DNA from 3 places in the Paenarthrobacter sp. YIM B13468 genome. Region 3 is predicted to be linked to each of the others. Evidence: predicted binding sites of a transcription regulator. Region 3 holds the regulator's gene; each other region holds the start of a gene.

Region 1 (4,645 bases), on a different contig from region 3:
ACCGCCGCCGTCGTAAGCCCACAATGGGTCCACGCATCCTTGGCGAGCAGTGTGGTTCCCTGACCATCTTTGAAGTCTGGAAGCCCTGTTTTCACCCATTTTCGGTTGCATGGCGGCCGGCCGGGGCTCAAAGAAGGTCAGGACGCCACAAGCGGACACTGAAAGCCGGCGCTCGGGCAGCCCAAGAGGGCAGAAAAAAGCCCTGGCCACGAGCGACCAGGGCTTTTTCGAACAGGCTGTTAGTGCTGGTGGCCTGCGTGTGCGTCTTCTTCCTCAGCCGGCTTTTCGGCAACCAGGGTCTCGGTGGTAAGAACCAGGGCAGCGATGGAAGCGGCGTTGCGGAGTGCGGAGCGGGTGACCTTGACGGGGTCGATCACGCCGGCGGCGATCAGGTCCTCGTACTCACCGGACTTGGCGTTGAAGCCGTGGTTGGCTTCGAGTTCGGAGACCCTGGAGACGACGACGAAGCCGTCGAAGCCAGCGTTCTGGGCGATCCAGCGCAGCGGCTGGATCAAGGCACGGCGGACGATGCCAACAGCTGCTGCTGCGTCGCCTTCCAGGGCCTTGACGGCCGGGGACTCGTCCAGTGCCTTGAGGGCGTGGATGAGGGCGGAACCGCCACCGGAAACGATGCCTTCTTCAAGGGCTGCACGCGTGGAGGAAACGGCGTCCTCGATGCGGTGCTTCTTTTCCTTCAGTTCCACCTCGGTGGCTGCGCCAACCTTGATAACGCCGATGCCGCCAGCCAGCTTGGCAAGGCGCTCCTGCAGTTTCTCGCGGTCCCAGTCGGAGTCCGTGCGGGTGAGCTCGGCGCGCAGCTGGGCCACGCGGTCGGCAACGTCCTGCTCGGTTCCGGCGCCATCAACGATGGTGGTGTTGTCCTTGGTGACCGTGATGCGGCGTGCCGTACCCAGTACCTCGAGGCCAACAGTGTCCAGCGACAGGCCAAGGTCAGGAGAAACAACCTGTGCGCCCGTCAGCGTCGCGATGTCCTGGAGCATGGCCTTGCGGCGGTCGCCGAAGCCCGGAGCCTTGACAGCTACAACGTTCAGCGTGCCGCGGATGCGGTTGACGATCAGCGTGGACAGGGCTTCGCCTTCGATGTCCTCGGCGATGATGAACAGCGGCTTGGAGGCCTGCAGCGCCTTCTCCAGCAACGGCAGGAATTCCTGCAGGGAGGAGATCTTGCCTTGGTTGATCAGGATCAAGGCGTCTTCGAGGACAGCTTCCTGGCGTTCTGCGTCAGTGACGAAGTACGGGGAAAGGTAGCCCTTGTCGAACTGCATGCCTTCGGTGAGGACGAGTTCGGTCTGGGTGGTGGAGGATTCTTCGATGGTGATGACGCCATCTTTGCCGACCTTGCCAAACGCCTCGGCCAGCAGTTCGCCAATTTCGTCGCTCTGTGCGGAAATAGCGGCAACGTTGGCCACCTGGGTGCCCTGCACTTCGCTTGCGTTCTCCAGGAGGCGGGCTGCGATGGCTTCAATGGAAACCTCGATGCCACGCTTGATCTCGCCAGGAGCGGCACCAGCAGCAACATTGCGCAGGCCTTCCTTGACCAGCGCCTGCGCCAGCACCGTAGCGGTGGTGGTGCCGTCGCCAGCGACGTCGTTGGTCTTGGTGGCTACTTCCTTGGCCAGCTGGGCACCAAGGTTCTCGTAGGGGTCGTCAAGCTCAACTTCGCGGGCGATCGTCACGCCATCGTTGGTGATCGTGGGAGCGCCCCACTTCTTGTCCAGCACGACGTTGCGGCCGCGCGGGCCAAGCGTCACCTTGACAGTGTTGGCGAGCTTGTCGATACCGGCCTCAAGAGACCGGCGGGCAGCATCGTTAAAAGCAAGCTGCTTTGCCATGGTTGTGTCCTTTCAAGACAGAAAACCCGCACCGCAGAGGGTCGGAATGATTCCAACGCGGCTGCGGTGCGGGGCTCCAGGAAGTTACTTTACGACGATCGCAAGGACGTCGCGGGCGGACAGAACGAGGTACTCGTTGCCGCCGGTCTTGACTTCGGTTCCACCGTACTTGGAGTAGATAACGACGTCGCCAACAGCTACGTCAACCGGCACGCGGTTGCCGTTGTCATCGAAGCGGCCGGGGCCGATTGCAACAACTTCGCCTTCCTGCGGCTTCTCCTGTGCGGAGTCCGGAATTACCAGGCCGGAAGCCGTGGTCTGCTCTGCTTCGAGCGGGCGAACAACAATACGATCCTCAAGAGGCTTAATCGAGACCGACACTCGGACTCTCCTTTTCATGAGCTGATTCATGGACTAAGAACTAGGGTGCCGTAGCGTGCAACCGTCGTCGCGGTGCCGGTGGACGCCTGGCGTGATTAGCACCCTCCGGGGGAGAGTGCTAACAAGACTCTATGTAAGCGTTAGCACTCGGTCAAGGCGAGTGCCAGAATTTCGTCCTAGGTGAACTCCCGCTACCGGCCGGTGAGGTCATCCAGATCGTAGTCTTCGCCGTCGTCATCCTCATCTGTGGGAGCCGATCCGCGGTTCAAATACAGCACGACGGCGGCCGCCAGGGCCACGACGCCGGAAATTACCAAGGCGATAATCCCGCCAATGCGGGCCCCGCTGTAGAGGTCACGGATATCGCGGGCTTCATCCGTAGCGTCATTCACGCTCTTGCCTGTGACGGAGTATGCCGCTGCGTTGAAAGAGTCCAAGGCGAAGATCACGATCAGCAGGCCGATGCAGATTACAGCGATCACGGCCCCTGCGATCAAGGCAGGACGGGCAAACGCCACAAGGGATCGGCCGGAGGAATGCTCTGGAGCTCCTGGGCCAGCGGAGTGGTTCCCGCCCGGGTTGTTCGTATCGGAGGGCTGCGGAGCTGCGTTGTCTTCCATGAAAACAACCCTATCGGGCCGATTCCCAACTCACGGCGTCAGGGCGCGCGCCGTTAGGCTTGATCCCATGTCTCACGCACCGCAGGAACAGATCGCACCCTTGCTGACCACTGAAGGATGGGAACTTCTTGCCTCGCTGGGGCCGTACCGCGAAGCCGATTCGTTCAGCGTTAACGCCGAACTCCGGAAAGCAGGCCACTCCCCCGAACTCGTGGCTGCGGTATTGACGCAGTCCCGCCTCCGGACCCGCGCCGAGGCCAAGTTCGGCGAGTTCGCCCGGCAGATGCTGTTCACCCAGGCCGGACTTGAGCAGGCAACCCGCCTCAACGTGGCAGCCCGGCACGCCGAGCGTTTTGCCAAGGCCGGCATCTCCCACGTAGCCGACCTCGGCTGCGGCCTCGGAGCGGACTCCATGGCCTTGGCATCGATGGATATTGCCGTGACCGCCGTGGAAATGGATGAAACCACTGCCGCCTGCGCCACCATCAACCTCATGCCCTTCCCGCACGCCACAGTGGTGCATTCCGACGCCACATCAGTTGACCTGGATGGCATCGACGGCGTGTGGCTGGATCCCGCACGACGCACAACCTCTACGTCCGGGACCAAGAGGATTTGGGATCCGGAAGCGTTCTCTCCCCCGTTGTCGTTCGTTGAAGGGCTGGCTGCGGGCGGCCGGGCGGTGGGCGTCAAGATGGGTCCCGGGATGCCACACGACTCGGTTCCGGCGAACTGCGAAGCGCAGTGGGTCTCCGTAGGCGGCGATGTCACTGAGGTCACCCTATGGTTCAATGCGGTGGCCCGGCCCGGGGTACGGCGCGCGGCACTTGTCATCGGCTCCCAGGGCGCTGCTGAACTCACCAGCGGCGAGGATTTCGACGGCGGCCCGGTAGCCGCCGTCGGGCCGGTTGAAGGGTTCCTCTACGAACCGGACGGTGCGGTCATCCGCGCAGGCCTGGTGGCCGACGTCGCAGAACGTTTTGGCGGGCACTTGGTTGATGAACATATCGCCTACATCTGCGCCCCGGAACTCCACGACTCGCCCTTTGCCCGCGCATACAAGGTGCTGGAAGTAATGCCTTACAACGTGAAGGCGCTCAAAGCCTGGGTCAAAGCGAACGGCATCACGGTGCTGGATATCAAGAAGCGCGGCACGGCAGTCACTCCGGAGGAACTGCGGAAACAACTCCTTCCATCCAAGCGCGACACCAAGCATGCAAAGACGGCCACCCTGGTCCTCACCAGGATTGGCGAGGAAAGAGTGGCCGTAGTTGTGGAGCCCGTGACGTTCTAGGCTCCGTCAGCGGCGGGAGAACTCCGAGGCTTCGCGGACCTGGTCAGCGCTCGGGCGGACGCCCGTGTACAGGACGAATTGTTCTTCAGCCTGGATCGCGATAACTTCGGCTCCGGTGATCACCGGCTTGCCTGCTTGACGGGCAGCCGTGATGAGCGGCGTCTCCGAGGGGAGGGCGACGACGTCGAACACTATCTTCGCGGCGGCAATGGTGGCGTCGTCAAAAGACTGTGCCCTTTCGTCCGCACCAGCCATGCCCAGGGGCGTGACATTGATGATGAGGTCCGCTGTTGATCCATTGACGTCGTCCTGCCAGCCGAAACCGTAAAGGTCCGCGAGCGCACGGCCCGTGGTTTCGTTACGGGCAACGATGGTCACGGACGTAAAGCCTGCATCGCGGAGAGCTGCGGCCACCGCTTTCGCCATTCCTCCGGCTCCGCGCAGCAGCACTGTGTGGCTGTTGGGAACCTTGTGGTCTTTCAGGAGCCGGGCGATGG
Region 2 (4,645 bases), on a different contig from region 3:
CGGACTTCAGACCACTCCCGCTTGTCGCGGTAACGGATTGGCCGGAGCACCAAGGCTCCGCTTTCCAGCGTTACCGGCCAGATCGCAGAGCCGTACACCGGTGTTATTTGGGAAGACCGGCGGTGAAGCTGGGCAGCCACTCGCGGAGCTCGGGCCCCAGGTCATCGCGTTCGCATGCCAACTCGATGCAGGCCTTCAAATAGCTCAGCTTGTCACCGGTGTCATAGCGGCGTCCACGGAAGACAACGCCATAAACGCCGTAGCCTTCACCTTCCCCGGCAGCCAGAACCTCAAGGGCATCCGTCAGCTGGATCTCTCCGCCGCGTCCGGGAGCAGTGTTCTCCAGAACGTCAAACACTGCCGGGTGGAGAACGTAACGGCCGATCACCGCGAGGTTTGATGGAGCTTCTTCGGGGGACGGCTTTTCCACCAGCTGCTTGATGCGGACGTAGCCGTCCTCATCGTTTTCCTCGACGTCGGCGCAACCGTAGGCGCTGATCTTGGACGGCTCAACTTCAATGAGGGCAACAACGGAACCGCCCGTCTTCTGCTGGACAGCGATCATTTCGCTGAGCAGGTCCTCGCGGGGATCAATCAGGTCATCGCCCAGCAAGACGGCGAAGGGCTCGTGCCCGACGTGCTGCTTTGCACGAAGGACCGCGTGGCCGAGGCCGTTGGGGTCGCCCTGGCGGACGTAGTGGATGTCGCCCAGGTTGGTGGCGGACTGGATGGCTTCAAGCTTGGCCGTATCGCCCTTCTCTGCCAGCGTTGCTTCCAACGCCGGCACACGGTCAAAGTGATCTTCCAGGGCGCGCTTGCTGCGCCCGGTGATCATCAGGACGTCGTGCAGGCCAACCTTCACCGCTTCTTCGACGACGTACTGGATGGCTGGCTTGTCAACCACGGGCAGCATTTCCTTCGGCATCGCCTTTGTGGCGGGGAGGAACCTGGTACCAAGACCCGCTGCGGGGATGACGGCCTTACGGACAGCATTGTTATCGAGAGTCACCGGACTAATGTAACGGAAGGAATACATCAACGGGTAAACCCTCGCCGTGGCAAGACGCAGAAAGAACCCTTGAAATTGAGCGGATTTGCTGCTTTACGTAGACCACGGCAGCCCTCGGGAATCTCATGATCGGACAAAAATGGCATCGAAGGAAGACATCCGCAGCAGCCGACGCCTATACAGGCGCAGCCTCTCCAAGGAGCAACTAGCCCAAGCCGGCGAATCGATTGCGCGGCACGGCTTGGCATGGGCCCGGAAAATTTCGGCCGGATCACCCAGGACCTTCGCCATCTACGTGGGTGTCTCCCACGAACCCCCAACCATGCCCCTGATCGCAGGGCTCCACGACGCCGGTCACCAGGTCCTGCTTCCGGTTTGCGAGGCCGGCCGCCAGTTGAGCTGGGTGTACTGGACGCCGGAGACAGCATTCGTCCGATCCGACTACGCACCCATCGACGAACCCGAAGGTGAGCGTTTGGACAGTGCTGTGGTGAGCGCCGTTGCGGGCATCTTCATGCCGGCCACCGCCGTGGACCGGGATGGCAACCGCATCGGACAAGGCGGCGGCTACTACGACCGTCTCCTCCAACACCTGGACAATTCCGGTGGGCGGCCGCCCACCATTGCGGTGGTGTACGACGACGATGTGTTGCCTTCAGGAGCTATCCCCGCCGAGCCCTTTGACCGCCCGGTGCCGGATGCTCTGACGCCCTCGGGAATCATCACCCTTGGCGGCGGGAGTGACCTGGATTGACGCATACGTAAAGTCCCGCACTTACATCGACTTGGCAGATAGCGAATGAGCCGGCTGGGGATGATAGAATTGGCACTCAGGCCCTGGGACTGCTAATGCGGAGATTCTCCGCCACGGCTCCACAGGACCTGAACTTTGTCCTGAAGGAGGAACTCAGTGCCCACATATGCATACGCCTGCAAAGACTGTGACCATGCCTTTGACATCGTCCAGTCCTTCTCTGACAGCTCCCTGACGGAGTGCCCTGAATGCAAGGGCGCGCTTCGCAAGAAGTTCAACAGCGTCGGCGTTGTCTTCAAGGGCTCGGGCTTCTACCGCACGGATTCGCGCGATGCCAAGGGCAGCACCGTCTCCGCTGCGCCCTCCTCCCCGGCCGCGCCGGCCCCCGCTGCCACCCCTGCACCCGCAGCCGCCGCCGCAGCCAGCTAGCCAGCACTTTTCCACATAGGGCACCCGGCCGCTGTTGGGCGGCCGAGCCCGGTGGCTAACGTGGCGTCATGCCACTAAAGTCAACCACTTCGCTACTCCCCCGCCGCGAACATGCCAGTCCGCCCATCAGGGGCCTTGGTCGCTCCCGGAACAAGCCATCAACCAGGGCTGGCCAATTCCTCCCTCGGAACCAGAGGCCACATCGCCAAGTGAGGCTGGGCTCCAGGCAGAGCCACAAATTCTGGGCCGCCCGGAATCGTCGGCTGACAGTTGCACTGCTGCTCTGCCTGGCCACGGGCATTACTGTCCAACAGCTGACCCCTGTCTCTGAGCAGCGCGTCAGCATTCTCGTGGCTGCCCATGACCTCGCAGCAGGCACAAGCCTCACCAAGACAGACTTCACCAATGTTGGCGTGCCGCCCGACCTCGCGATTTCCGGAGCCCTGGAGGATCACGTTTCACTGGTGGGCCGCCAGCTTGCCTCGCCCTTGACCAAAGGGCAGATCCCCACTGAATCCAACCTTCTAGGGCCGGGACTTCTCACCGGTGCACCTGTCGGCTCAGCTGCGGTCCCCCTTCGCATGGCCGACCCTTCATCCATCCAGCTTCTGTCCCCGGGACAGCTGGTGAATATAGTACTTACCGCCGCCGGTTCATACGACGAATCCCGGCAAACCGAAGTCCTGGCCGCGTCCGTCCCTGTTCTATGGACATCTGCCCAAGGAGGTAAACCCGGCCAATGGCTCGGAACCAGCGACACCGACGGCTTGATGGTGGTAGCTGCAGATCGCCCACAAGCAGAAAAGCTTGCCGGCGCATCAACGCAAGGCAAGCTTTTCTTTGTTTTGGTCAATCCCTAGGTTTTGTTCAATCCCAGGGTTTGGTCAATCCATGGTGCAGGTTTGAATTCCATGACGCAATCAGCCCCAATGCGGGGGCTTTTGCTCCTTCAACCACTGCTCATGGTCATAGTTGTCTTCGTCGCCCCAACGCCGGGGATCGTCTTCAGCTGCCTTGGTAGGCAAGATTCCACCCGAGGCTTGCTTCGCCGCTGGCGTCTTTGTCTCTGCCTGCTCTTGTGCGTTTTCGGCGCCCCCAGCTGTGGCCTGTTCCTCAGAGCCGCTGTCGTTGCCGGTTCCCTGTTCATTCACTGGTGCTTCAGTCCCATCCTCTGGATCACTGCGGGTTGGATTGCCGGCTTCAGCGTCGCTTGGTTCGCTATCCGATCCCCTGCGCCTGTCCACATCCGCCTGCCCGGGCTGCTGTGGTTCCAGCGATGCCTGGGCACCTCCTGGGCCTTGCCGATGCGAAGCCCGGGTTGCGGAGGAACTGCTGTACGAGGACCTGCTTTGCGAGGAACTGCTGTACGAGGACCCGGTGTACGAGGAACTCCCAAAGGAGGAGCTGGCATACGAGGAACCTGCATTGTCCAGATTCAATTGTTCAACATCCATGTCCAGGAAGCCATGCTCCGATGGCGTCACGGCCTGGGGAACATGGTTCTCAAGTCCCAAATAGGAGCCGATTCGATCTGCGCAGGACGAGGGATCCGTGAACACTTCAATGGTCCACAGGGACATGTACCGCCAGCCCATGCGTTCCAGAAGCTGGGGCCTCAGACGGCTACGTTCGCGGACACTCATGCGCCGGTAACGTTCCGTGCCATCCGACTCGATTGCAACGGGCGTGGGAATCTCGGCGCCTTCCCGTCCAATCGTGTGGACGGGATCGGCAGCGGCGGCAATGTCCAGCACACCGTCATAGAGGTGCCACACGCGCGCACCCCTGGCCCGCAACCTCTCGCCGAGATCGGCAACCAGAGGGTCCTCGCCCAATGCCTGTTCGCTGGCAACGGCGCGCGAGGCAGGAGTTCCAAGGTTGCTGTTCCCGGACAGTTCCCGGTCCAGCAGTTCGTAAAAGTCCACGGCCCCATGTGCCAGGCGATCCAGATCCAGATCTTCCGGGCGGAAGCAGCTTAGGACGTGCATGGAACGGCGTGCGCGGGTCATTGCCAAGGCAAAGCGGTTTCGTCCGCCCTCGGTGGACAGGGGTCCGAACGAGTGCAAGGCGCGGCCATGTGGAGTCCGGCCGTAGCCCAGGGAGAAAATGACATGGTCACGCACGAGGCCTTGGGCTCGCTCGAGGTCCACTACGCGGAAGGACTCGGGGCCAGCTCCGAAGAAGGCGGACAACAAGGGGTGGTTGGGCAATTGAAGCCTGATAGCCTCGCCAATCCGCGCAGCATGGCGCAGGCTGGCCGTGACCACAGCCAAGGAAGTCCGGGGCCGAAGCCTGGCATGCTCGAAGACAAGATCTACCACTCGGTTGACCTCCGCCGTAACGGATTCAACGCCCTCATGGTCGGCGCCTGGGAGTCCGGTTCCATCGGGGATGTACTCCACCAGGATCGAACGATCCAGGCCCGTCACCGAACTGCCATCGGGCAAACGCCG
Region 3 (4,645 bases):
TGCAAAGATATTGCCCACCACGGGAAGCAGAACCAGGATGTTTGCCAGGACTGCCGCGATGGTCGGAGGAAGCGTGAAGTTCAGGGCTTCCTTGGATTCCTGTGCCGTAAACGGTCCGCGGTCACGGAAGATCAGATAGATCAACAGGGACGGCAGGCATCCCAGAATTCCCCCGAAGTGCGCCAACGTGGCCCACTGCCGGTCTTCGCTTGCCGTCAGTGGGAGTGCGTTCGCGGGCGCGCCATGGTACTGGGGCTGGCCTGCGGCGCTGCCCGGTTCTTCAGGAGCGTTCTCTGCCACGGTGTCTTCCCTTTGCTGTAAAGATGCTGCGGTGTTGCTGTCCCAGAATACTGGGTCCCGGGTCCTCCCGGGACCAACGCCCCGTTACATCTCCGGGAAAAGCCACTCAAGGAACGTAAATCAGGACAGGGCTGTCAGGGAGTGGTGAGGAAATCGATGACTTCCTCCACCCGTCCCAGGAGTGAGGCCTCCAAGTCCGCGTAGCTGCGTACCGCACCAAGCAGGCGCTGCCAGCCGAGTCCAATGTCTTCGGCGGTTTCGTGGGGCCAACCGAAAGCGGTCAGAATCCCGGTCTTCCAGTCAGTGCCCCGCGCAACTTCCGGCCACCGCTCAATACCCAGCACTTTTGGCCGGATGGCTTGCCAGACGTCAACATACGGATGCCCCACGATCAGGACGTTTCCGGCGGCTCCGGGCACTGTCATGGCTTCTGCGGCGATGCGTGATTCCTTTGACCCCGCCACGAGGTGATCTACCAGGATCCCGAGCCTGCGCCCTGGCCCGGGGGAGAATGCGGCAATAGCTGATTTGAGATCGTCCACGCCGTGCAGCGGCTCGACGACGATGCCCTCAACGCGGAGATCGTCACCCCAGACTTTCTCCACCAGTTCTGCGTCGTGCTTGCCTTCCACCCAAATACGGCTCGCCTTGGCCACTTGGGCACGCTGGCCAAGGACCCTTACTGACCCCGATGCCGTTCGACCCGCCTGCACAGGGGAACCAGGAGCCTTTGCGGCCGGAGGCATGAGACGGATGGCCTGCCCTTCAAGCAGGAAACCAAACCCTAGTTGGAAGGACTTGGTTTTACCACGCCGGTCCTCAAGGGAGACGATGTGCATTCCCCCGGATTTCTCCACCCGGGTGACTTCGCCCACCCAGCCGGACTGGACGTCTTCAAGGACCATCCCGCGCTGGACGGCTACCTCAGGGAGTTGGCGTTTGGCAGGAGCGGACAGATCCTGCGGGCCCCACGTATCGAAAGCCAAGGACTTCATACCCCTTTGTGCTGGTTGTGCTGGGAATAACTCCCGTGGGCGGTTTCAATGCTAGCAACGTGCTGGCTCATACTAGACTTGTTAGCACTTAGGCATGTTGAGTGCTAACAATTGGTCCGCTATAGGCACGGACAGTCGTCAGGAGGTGTTGCAATGAGTGAGCCACGCAAGCTTGAAGTGCTGCGCGCAATCGTTGAGGATTACGTGCATTCCCGTGAGCCTGTTGGGTCCAAGGCGCTTGTGGAGCGGCACCATCTCGGCGTTTCCAGCGCCACTATCCGGAATGATATGGCGGTACTGGAAGAAGAAGGCCTCATCGCAGCGCCCCACACCAGCGCAGGCCGCATCCCCACGGACAAGGGCTACCGGCTGTTCGTGGACCGGATCTCGCAGGTCAAGCCGTTGTCCGCCGCGGAGCGTCGAGCCATCCACTCGCTGCTTGAGGGGCCCGACGACCTCGACGACATCCTTGAGCGCACCGTCAGGCTACTGTCGCAACTGACCAACCAGGTCGCCGTCGTTCAGTACCCGCACTCCAACCGGGCCCTGGTCCGTCACGTCGAATTTGTTCTCCTGGCGCCAAAACAGGTACTCGTGGTGCTCATCGCAGATACCGGAAGCGTTGGCCAGAAAGTCATCGAGGCCGGCTCCGATGTAAGCAACGAGGCCTTGATGGCCCTGCGTTCCCGGTTCCTTGGCAGCATCGCGGGGACTCAACTGGCACTGCTGCCGCAGGTACTGCCTTCCGTGGTTGCGCTGTGTCCGCCGGACCTTCGTGGGCTCGCGCAGCATCTTGCACATGGTCTCCAGGCCCTGAGCGACACCAGCCGTGAAGAACGTATCGTCATGGCCGGAACAGCCAACCTTGCGCGCTCGAATGTGGACTTCCCGTTGAGCATCGGACCAGTGCTGGAAGCTCTTGAGGAACAAGTTGTCATGCTCCGGTTGTTGTCTGACATGGGAGATGATCCCCGCGGCGTGACAGTGAGCATCGGGCGCGAGAATCCATATGACGGCCTGGCAGAAGCATCGGTCGTGGCAACGGGATATGGCTCCGGTGCCAAGGTGGGCATCCTCGGACCAACCCGGATGGACTATCCCACCACCATGGCTGCGGTGCGCGCCGTGGCCCGCTACCTTTCCCGCATTCTCGGCGGCTGACGCCGGCCCGAGGTAAGAATCTGCAGTACAACAAGGAAGAGATACCGACTTTGAGCAGCCACTATGACGTTTTGGGAGTCTCGCCGGAAGCCACCGGGGAAGAGATCAAAAAGGCGTACCGCAAGTTGGCGCGCAAGCTTCACCCGGACGTGAACCCGGGGGAGGATGTCGCGGAGCAGTTCAAGGCCGTGACGCATGCTTACGAAGTGCTGTCCGACCCCCAAAAGCGTCGCGTCTACGATGCCACCGGTAACGAGAACGGCACTGACAACGGCTTCGGTGGCGGCTACTCCGGCCAGGGCTTCGCGTTCCAGGACATCTTCGATACCTTCTTTGGCGGTGGCGGCGGGCATGCTGGTCCGGCCTCCCGCGTGCGCCGGGGCCAGGACGCACTGATCAGTGTCCGCATCGACCTCAAGGACGCCGTGTTTGGTGTCAACAAGAAGCTCGAAGTTGACACGGCAGTGGTCTGCCCCACGTGTGATGGCAGCTGCTGCCGGCCGGGTACGCACCCGGAGCGTTGCGACATTTGCGGCGGCAGTGGCCAAGTCCAGCGGGCCGTTCGATCCATCCTGGGCCAGGTCATGACCACGGCACCATGTGGTTCCTGCGAGGGCTTCGGAACAGTCATCAAGGACCCCTGTAATGAGTGCAACGGGCAGGGCCGCATCCGGAGCCGCCGGTCGCTCACCATCAAGGTACCTGCCGGCGTTGCCACGGGTACGCGGATCCAGCTCTCCGGACAGGGCGAAGCGGGACCGGCAGGCGGACCTGCCGGTGACCTCTATGTGGAAATCCGCGTCAACAGTGACTCCACCTATATCCGCGAAGGCGACGACCTTCACGCTACGCTGAGCGTTCCCATGACGGCAGCAGCTTTGGGTACGGAACTGAGCCTGGAAACCTTCGACGGGCCCCAGGAGATCGACGTCAAGGCTGGCACCCAGTCCGGCGAGGTCATCACGCTTCGCGGTTTGGGCGTCACCCACCTCAGGGGCTACGGCCGCGGCGATCTCAAGGTACACCTGCACGTTGAGACACCGGTCAAGCTGGATCCGGCACAGGAAGAGCTCCTGCAGCAGCTTGCCAAGTTGCGCGGTGAGCAGTTCAGCGAAGGCAAACTCGTGGCCAGCGGCGGCATGTTCGCCAAGCTGCGGGACAAGCTCGGTAACCTGTAGCGGTGAGCAACCCCGTTTTCTTCACGCCCGCCGGGAGCCTGCATGGTGTTGAGCCGGGCGCGTTGTTCGTCATCGACGGTCCAGAAGCCCGGCATGCCGTCACGGTGAAGAGACTCACTGTCGGTGAGGCTGTGGACATTGCCGACGGCGCAGGAGCCCGCCTGACAGGCACGGTGGCAGAGGTCGGCCCTGGAAGTTTGTCCGTCATGGCGTCCGGTGTGATTTTCGAAGACCAGCCGGACGTGCGTTTGGTGCTTGTCCAAGCTTTAGCCAAGGGTGACCGCGACGAGTTGGCCATTGAGACGGCCACCGAACTGGGCATAGACGCAGTGATCCCATGGCAGGCTGAGCGATCCATCGTCCGCTGGAAGGGGGATCGCGCTGCGAAGGCCCACGCGAAGTGGCAGTCTGTGGTCACTGCCGCGGCGAAACAGGCCCGCCGGGCGTGGATACCGGAGGTGCGTCCTATCCTGGATTCCGCGGCGTTGGCAAAGGCTGTTGCTGCCGCGGATCTGGCTGTGATCCTTCACGAGGACGCCAAGAACCCTTTGCGCACCGTCCTTGAAGCGCCGATCGTGGCTGAGGGCGGCGGGCTGGACTCGCCGCGTGAAGTCCTCTTGATCGTGGGGCCGGAAGGCGGCATCTCGCCGCGCGAGGTAACCCGCCTCAGCGACGCCGGGGCGGTTACGGCTCTCTTGGGCCACCATGTCCTGAGGTCCTCGACGGCGGGACCCGCCGCCGTCGTACTCGCCTCCGACGTCCTGGGTCGCTGGTAGGCCGTGCGGCCTGGCAGCTGAAGCTACCTTAGCGGGCGCTGGGTCTAGCCGACGCTGAAAAGGCGCGTATCCATGGTGGATGTGTCTGCTTGCCCGGAGTCCTGGACCTGGGATACGCGCAATTCGTATTTCCCCGGTTTCAGGGTCGCGCTGAACGAGAAGACGCCGAATTGCCCCGGCTCTCCTGTGGCTTTTGTCTGGCCGGTCAGGAGGCTTGCCTTTTCGCCATTGCCGT

What was found. The regulator HrcA, encoded in region 3, represses chaperone genes, less so after heat shock. The targets are predictions, from matches to a motif close to TTNGCACTCGNNNNNNNCGAGTGCNAA.
Region 1: the regulator HrcA is predicted to act here: its motif matches at 2,375-2,401, upstream of groES (co-chaperone GroES).
Region 2: the regulator HrcA is predicted to act here: its motif matches at 1,833-1,859, upstream of ACFX4T_RS03305 (FmdB family zinc ribbon protein).

What each region holds. Positions count from the first base shown of each region.
Region 1 covers NZ_JBHZPI010000002.1:249,426-254,070, reverse strand. Annotated here, with positions in the region: gene groL (chaperonin GroEL) at 240-1,853, opposite strand; gene groES (co-chaperone GroES) at 1,938-2,234, opposite strand; gene ACFX4T_RS03215 (hypothetical protein) at 2,426-2,854, opposite strand; gene ACFX4T_RS03210 (SAM-dependent methyltransferase) at 2,922-4,148, shown strand; gene ACFX4T_RS03205 (shikimate 5-dehydrogenase) at 4,155-4,645, opposite strand, start outside.
Region 2 covers NZ_JBHZPI010000002.1:275,232-279,876, reverse strand. Annotated here, with positions in the region: gene ACFX4T_RS03320 (GNAT family N-acetyltransferase) at 1-98, opposite strand, end outside; gene galU (UTP--glucose-1-phosphate uridylyltransferase GalU) at 104-1,036, opposite strand; gene ACFX4T_RS03310 (5-formyltetrahydrofolate cyclo-ligase) at 1,149-1,763, shown strand; gene ACFX4T_RS03305 (FmdB family zinc ribbon protein) at 1,920-2,192, shown strand; gene ACFX4T_RS03300 (RcpC/CpaB family pilus assembly protein) at 2,402-3,052, shown strand; gene ACFX4T_RS03295 (AAA family ATPase) at 3,113-4,645, opposite strand, start outside.
Region 3 covers NZ_JBHZPI010000006.1:151,525-156,169, forward strand. Annotated here, with positions in the region: gene ACFX4T_RS08195 (DUF4870 domain-containing protein) at 1-300, opposite strand, end outside; gene ACFX4T_RS08200 (DUF3097 domain-containing protein) at 435-1,286, opposite strand; gene hrcA (heat-inducible transcriptional repressor HrcA) at 1,449-2,456, shown strand; gene dnaJ (molecular chaperone DnaJ) at 2,507-3,634, shown strand; gene ACFX4T_RS08215 (16S rRNA (uracil(1498)-N(3))-methyltransferase) at 3,637-4,410, shown strand; gene ACFX4T_RS08220 (GerMN domain-containing protein) at 4,455-4,645, opposite strand, start outside.